One region of the Enterobacter quasiroggenkampii genome, then DNA from elsewhere that is predicted to be linked to it. Evidence: predicted binding sites of a transcription regulator. Region 1 holds the regulator's gene; the other holds the start of a gene.
The links. The regulator LexA, encoded in region 1, represses DNA repair genes until DNA is damaged. The targets are predictions, from matches to a motif close to TNCTGTATGTACATACAGNA.

Region 1 (3,713 bases):
CGTAACGTCCGTTACGTTCTTTTCTGCTGGACGTGATAATTATTGTAGTTAAGGATTCCGTGGTTAATTTCATATTCGGAATCTTTAACCGTCACGATATATCGGAGCGTGGGGGAAACCAGGTATTGTTTTGCCAGTGTCGATGCCAGATAAACGCCAGCGACAACCCGCGCAGTGAGAGGAAGACGGCCAGGGCCAGCCACAAACCATGATTCCCCAGCCAGGGGAGCGTCAGCAGCGTCAGGCCAAACCCGGCCGCCGCGACGGCCATGCTGTTACGCATTTCGGCCCCGCGCGTCGCACCAATAAACATGCCGTCCAGCAGATAACACCAGACGCCAACCACCGGTAAAACGACTTGCCAGATGAGATAGTGGCTCGCCAGCTCGCGTAGCGCAGGGAGAGAGGTAAGCAATGCAACGATCTGCTCACCAAAGCAGGCGTAAACCAGGCCAAATGCCAGCGCCACCAGTCCCGACTGACGGCAGGCTGCCCGCCAGACATCCCGTAGCTGCCCGCTTTCGCGCGCCCCGTACGCCTGCCCGGAATGCGCTTCAACCGCATAGGCAAAACCGTCCAGCGCGTAGGCGGTAAATGTCAGCAACGTCATCAATACTGCGTTGACCGCGACGATGTCTGGCCCCAGTCGAGCCCCGAAAACCGTCAGTGCCCCGAAGCAAAGCTGGAGAAGAAGCGAGCGCAGCATGATGTCACGGTTGAGGGCCAGCAGCTTACGGATATTGCCGCGCCATGCGGTTTTGAGCAGCGCCAGGGAGATCCCGCGCATGGCCAGTACCCGCCAGACCATCCACAAGCCAATGATAAAGGTCCCGTATTCGGCAATCGCCGTCGCCAGCGCCGCACCCCGCACGTTCATATGCAGACCCATGACCAGCCAGACATCCAAAACGATATTGAGCAGGTTACCCACCACCAGCAAAATCACGGGCGCACGGGCGTACTGCACGCCCAGTAGCCACCCCAGCAGAACCAGGTTAGCCAGCGATGCGGGCGCGCTGAGCCAGCGGATTTCAAGGAAACGTCGCGCCTGCTCTAATACCGCCTCGCTGCCGCCAACAATATGAAGCGCAAGATCGATCAGGGGTGCCCGCAATAAAACGATGAACGCACCCGCGCCAAGCGCGAGGATCAGCGGCTGCACCAGCGCGCGCGCCAGACGCAGCGGATCTTTCGCGCCATAAGCCTGTGCGGTAAGACCGGTAGTGCTCATGCGCAAAAAGAGCAGCAGCATAAACAGGAAGCTGGTTGCCGTCGCGCCAATCGCCACGCCGCCAAGATAAACCGGTGAATCAAGATGGCCTATAACGGCAGTATCGACCAGTCCCAGCAAGGGCACGGTAATATTGGAGAAAATCATCGGCAGAGCAAGACGCCACAATGCCTTATCGGATGCCGTCAGCAGTGACATGAAAGATACCGGGAGTGGGGAATGAATCAGGCTACAGCGGTGCCATAGCCTGTGAGGAAGAGGTTACAGCCATTCACCGTTGCGAATCACCCCGACCGCCAGTCCTTCGATAGAGAAGTTCTGTTCGCGGAGATCGACCACAATGGGTGAAAACTCGCTGTTTTCAGGCAGCAACTGTACGCTGTTACCCTGTTTTTTCAGACGCTTAACGGTCACTTCGTCATCAATGCGCGCCACCACCACCTGGCCGTTTCGCACATCCTGTGTTTTATGCACCGCAAGCAGATCGCCATCAAGAATACCGATGTCTTTCATCGACATGCCGCTGACGCGCAGCAGGAAGTCAGCGCTCGGTTTGAACATGCCAGGATCGACCTGGTAGTGACCTTCAATATGCTGCTGAGCCAGTAAAGGCTCACCGGCAGCAACACGCCCTATCAGCGGAATGCCCGTCTCTTCTTCCACCAGCAGGCGGATACCCCGTGACGCGCCCGAGACAATCTCAATCACGCCCTTACGCGCCAGCGCTTTCAGGTGTTCTTCGGCAGCATTTGGAGAACGGAAACCCAGACGCTGCGCGATTTCCGCACGCGTGGGTGGCATACCCGTCTGGCCGATATGATCCCGGATGAGATCAAACACCTCTTGCTGCCTGGTCGTTAACGCTTTCATTCCGCCCCCTGGGTGTATATACAGTTATGCTGTGAGTATATACAGTCAAAGGCGATTTTGGAACCAAAAACTGCACAAAAAACCAGGGACTTAATTATTCCTCGAGGCTCATCGGAAATGTGACCAAAGCAGCGTGACCCAGGTGATAACGGCAGTGATAATCGCCAGCAACACGGCAGCAGAGCCCATGTCTTTTGCACGGCCAGAAAGCTCATGGAAATCGGAACCAATGCGATCCACAACGGCCTCAATAGCGCTATTAAGAATTTCCACTATCATCACCAGAAGAACGGAACCGATAAGCAGTACGCGGGTAATCGCATCAACATCAAGGAAACAGGCGACGATCACCGCGATGATAGCGGCGACGCCCTCCTGGCGAAAGGCGGCTTCGTTGACCCATGCGGCACGGAAACCTTTCCATGAATAGCCGGCGGCTTTGATGATACGTGTTAACCCAGTGGTATTATTGGCCATTAAAAGAACCTTTTTTAAAAAAGAGCGTCAGTAACAGGAGCCGTAGCGCGTTTCGCTACAGCCTGAAGTATGACGGGTAACAACAGAAATTTTGCGCGCTTTCTGTTATCCTTGCGCCGCAATTGCATTATTAACCAGAGGCTTTACATCGTTTATGTCCGGCTGGCCACGAATTTACTACAAATTACTTAATTTACCATTAAGCATCCTGGTAAAAAGCAAGTCTATCCCAGCAGAACCCGCGCTGGAATTGGGGCTCGATACGTCACGCCCCATTATGTACGTTTTGCCTTATAACTCGAAGGCTGACTTACTGACGCTTCGCGCCCAATGTCTGGCGCATGACTTACCTGACCCGCTTGAACCGCTGGAAGTTGACGGTACGCTGCTGCCGCGCTACGTGTTCATTCACGGTGGACCGCGCGTGTTTACCTATTACACGCCAAAAGAAGAGTCCATCAAGCTGTTCCATGACTATCTCGACCTGCACCGCAGCAATCCCGATCTGGATGTGCAGATGGTGCCGGTATCGGTGATGTTTGGTCGTCGTCCGGGCCGTGAAAAAGGCGAAGAGAATCCGCCGCTGCGCATGCTTAACGGCATCCAGAAGTTCTTCGCGGTCTCCTGGCTGGGACGCGACAGCTTTGTGCGTTTCTCCCCTTCCGTTTCGCTGCGTCGCATGGCGGACGAGCACGGCACCGACAAGATCATCGCGCAAAAACTGGCGCGCGTGGCGCGTATGCACTTCGCCCGTCAGCGCCTGGCTGCCGTAGGACCACGCCTCCCGGCTCGTCAGGATCTGTTCAACAAGCTGTTGGCCTCCAAAGCGATTGCCCGCGCCGTTGAAGATGAAGCGCGCAGCAAGAAAATTTCGCATGAGAAAGCCCAGCAGAACGCCATTGCGCTGATGGAAGAGATTGCAGCGAACTTCTCTTACGAGATGATTCGCCTTTCTGACCGTATTCTCGGCTTTACGTGGAACCGCCTCTATCAGGGCATTAACGTCCATAACGCCGAGCGCGTGCGTCAGCTGGCGCATGATGGCCATGAGATTGTCTATGTCCCCTGCCACCGCAGCCACATGGACTACCTGCTCCTTTCCTACGTGCTCTATCATCAGGGGCTGGTACCACCG
Region 2 (3,713 bases), 1.6 Mb from region 1:
GCTTTCGCGATGTGTGGCAGTTACGGGGGAAATACGTGGCCTTTGTGCTGGTCGGCGAGCATTTCCGTCGCTCTCCCACCTTTACGGTGCCGGAGTCCGCACAGCGGTGGGCGATGCAAATCCGCCAGGATGAAGAGGTTGAAGAATAACAGCCATAAAAAAACCGCCATCAGGCGGTTTTTTTATTTCTAACGTGTTTAGCGGTGCGCCAGCTCGGCGTCGTCTTCACTTTCCAGAATCGCTTTGTCGGTCTGCTTCAGCCACTGGCTGGTCAGCGTACCGGCGGTCATGGAGCCGCTCACGTTCAGCGCTGTACGACCCATGTCGATCAGCGGCTCAACGGAGATCAGCAGGGCGACCAGCGTCACGGGCAGACCCAGCGCAGGCAGCACAATCAGCGCGGCGAAGGTTGCACCGCCGCCAACACCCGCAACGCCTGCGGAGCTTACGGTGACAATCCCGACCAGCGTGGCGATCCAGACCGGATCCAGCGGGTTGATGCCGACTGTAGGAGCAACCATTACCGCCAGCATCGCCGGGTACAGACCCGCACAGCCGTTCTGACCGATGGTGGCACCAAAGGAGGCAGAGAAGCTGGCGATAGATTCAGGCACGCCCAGACGACGGGTTTGCGCTTCAACGTTCAGCGGGATAGACGCGGCGCTGGAACGGCTGGTGAAGGCAAAGGTCAGTACCGGCCAGACCTTACGGAAGTACTTCAGCGGGCTGACGCCGTTCACGCCCAGCAGGATGCCGTGCACCACAAACATAATGCCAAGGCCCAGGTAAGAGGCGACAACGAAGCTGCCCAGCTTAATGATGTCCTGCAGGTTAGAGCCGGCAACCACTTTGGTCATCAGCGCCAGCACGCCGTAAGGGGTGAGCTGCATGACCAGACGGACCAGCTTCATCACCCAGCTTTGCAGGGTGTCAATTGCGGTCAGCACGCGTTCGCCTTTTGGCGCATCGTCTTTCAGCAACTTCAGCGCCGCTACGCCCAGGAACGCGGCGAAAATAACCACGCTGATGATTGAGGTTGGGCTCGCACCGGTCAGGTCAGCAAACGGGTTCTTCGGAATGAAGGAGAGCACCATCTGCGGCACGGTCAGGTCAGCCACTTTCCCAACGTAGTTGGTCTGAATCGCGGTCAGACGCGCCGTTTCAGCGGTACCCTGAACCAGACCTTCTGCAGTCAGGCCAAACAGGTTAGTGACCAGCACACCCACCAGCGCGGCAATCAGCGTGGTGAACAGCAGCGTGCCGATGGTCAGGAAACTGATTTTTCCCAACTGGGTCGCGTTATGCAGGCGGGCAACGGCGCTCAGAATAGAGGCGAAGACCAGCGGCATAACGATCATCTGCAGCAGCTGGACATAGCCGTTACCGACAATGTTGAACCACTGAATGGAATCTTTCAGAACTGGATTATCGGAGCCATAAATTGCCTGTAATGCCAGACCAAATACGACACCCATGGCCAGACCAACCAGCACCTTTTTCGCCAGGCTCCACTGTTTGTGGCGCGCCTGCGCGAGAAGCAATAGCAATACAGCGAACACAACGACGTTCGCGATGAGTGGAAAATTCATCCCCGTTCTCCTGATTTATTATCGGGTCGGTTTTTACCGATCCTGTTGGCGGAAGGTTAGCAGAAGTGTGATGTAGCGCTTATATCCAAATGGAATGGGTTATGACAAATGGGATAATTTTGTTGGTTTACTGTTCAATCTGGTGATGAATAAAGCGATTGAACTGAAATTGCAGCGAATTAATCATCTGGGAAGACCAGCGGACTGCACTGTTTTCGGGCAACGTTTGCGGCATCCAGACGGCGTAAGCAAACAGCGCCATGCACAAGACGCGCTCCAGCTGGTTCCCTTTCTGCGGTGCCAGGATGGGAAAACGGAAGCGCCAGCGGCAGGGCCACAGCAGCGGTACGCCCGCGGGCGTCAGCATATCGGCCAGAATATGGCTTAAATATCCCAGCACCATTCCCTGAATGGCATCACCGGGGACGATCCAGCTTTCGGGCACTTTTAAATAGAAAAGCGTCAGCAGGCCAAACACGGCCAGCAAGCTGTGCGTAAACCCCCGGTGGCCGAACGCGCGGGCGATGGGTTTCGATACCCACTTCAGGCGCTGTCCGAGGAACGACTTGGGATGGTCGATGTCGGGCAGCAGACAGGTCAATACGGCGGAAGGGACGATATGCCACCAGTCCCCCTGTGCCAGCACGGGGGTGAGTTCAGCGTTTTTGGCAAATACTGCGCACGCGATAGAAAAAAGCAGGTGGCCTTCCGCCGTCATGATAAAACCCACAAAACTGTCAATTCATACAGTATAGGGTTTTTATACAGTAGGCGGAAGAGGTGACGGTGTAACTGTTTGTCACAAACCGGAGGAGGGCGTTAACCGCCCTGCAGGTGGCGCGCCGTCAGTTCTGCCAGTGAATGTAGCTTCACATCGGCAAGCGCGAACCGGGGATCGTGGCGGCCTTCTTCCGCAGGCACCACAATGGAGCGCATCCGCGCGGCTTTAGAGGCCACCATGCCGTTAACGGAATCTTCCAGCGCAACGCAGTTGAGGGGATCCAGGCCGAGCTTAGCGGCACAGTCCAGATAGACCTGCGGGTGCGGCTTGCTGTAAGGCAGTTTCTCAGCGGAGGCAAGCGCGTCGAAACTGTCGCGCAGTTCAAACATGATGAGCACTTTTTCCAGCATATGCAGCGGTGACGCCGAGGCCAGGCCGACCTTCAGCCCCTGGGCTTTACACAGCGCGACTGCCTCACGAACGCCGGGCAGCAGCGGCTTGCTCTCTTCTACCAGCGAAATGGCGCGGCTGATAATGCGCGCGGTCACTTCATCACGACCTGGTCCAGCCCACGGCTGTTGGGCATACCACAGGTCAACCACCATATCGATGCGCAGGCCCAGCGTATCGGGAAGTTCATTACGGCGGCTGATATCCACGCCCAGGCTGGCCATGACGTCCAGTTCAGCGCGATCCCACAACGGTTCGGAATCGATCAGTAATCCATCCATGTCAAAAATTGCGGCAAGAATTTGGCGCGGTGTCGACATCACAACGTCTCCTTATCCAGGGTGTTCGACAGACGATAAGTGCTAAGCACACTCTGCAATTTAGCATATTGCTTTTAAAGAGCGGGCGAAATTGATGACCAGCAGGTAGACTAAGGCACAAATAACGCGTCTTTATGAAGAGGAACTGATGACGTATCAACAAGCTGGACGCATTGCGGTCTTAAAACGTATTGCTGGCTGGGTGATTTTTATTCCTGCCGTCATTTCTACGCTGATTTCTGTACTCAAATTTATGTACGATCACAGCGAAAAACAGCCGGGTATCAATGCGGTTATGCTTGATTTTGCGCATGTGATGATTGAGATGATGCGTTTCAATACGCCATTTTTGAATGTCTTCTGGTTTAACTCACCCACCCCGGATTTTCACCATCAGCTGAATATCGGCTTTTGGGTGATATACGCCCTGATCTTTGTTGCGCTGGCGCTGCAGGCCTCTGGCGCGCGAATGAGCCGTCAGACGCGCTTTTTACGCGAGGGCGTTGAGGACCAGCTCATTCTGGAGCAGGCCAAAGGCCCGGAAGGCATGAGCCGGGAGCAGATTGAATCCCGCATTGTTGTGCCGCGCCACACTATTTTCCTGCAAATCTTCCCGCTCTATATCCTTCCCGT

Region 2: a site for LexA is predicted at 2,322-2,341, ahead of V1572_RS11770 (metal-dependent hydrolase). Genes of this name have one in related genera too.

The regions. Positions count from the first base shown of each region.
Region 1 is NZ_CP143745.1:911,103-914,815, reverse strand. It holds gene dinF (MATE family efflux transporter DinF) at 92-1,429, opposite strand; gene lexA (transcriptional repressor LexA) at 1,493-2,101, opposite strand; gene V1572_RS04330 (diacylglycerol kinase) at 2,210-2,578, opposite strand; gene plsB (glycerol-3-phosphate 1-O-acyltransferase PlsB) at 2,733-3,713, shown strand, end outside.
Region 2 is NZ_CP143745.1:2,463,946-2,467,658, forward strand. It holds gene cedA (cell division activator CedA) at 1-149, shown strand, start outside; gene V1572_RS11765 (L-cystine transporter) at 198-1,589, opposite strand; gene V1572_RS11770 (metal-dependent hydrolase) at 1,717-2,307, opposite strand; gene hxpB (hexitol phosphatase HxpB) at 2,409-3,080, opposite strand; gene V1572_RS11780 (YniB family protein) at 3,229-3,713, shown strand, end outside.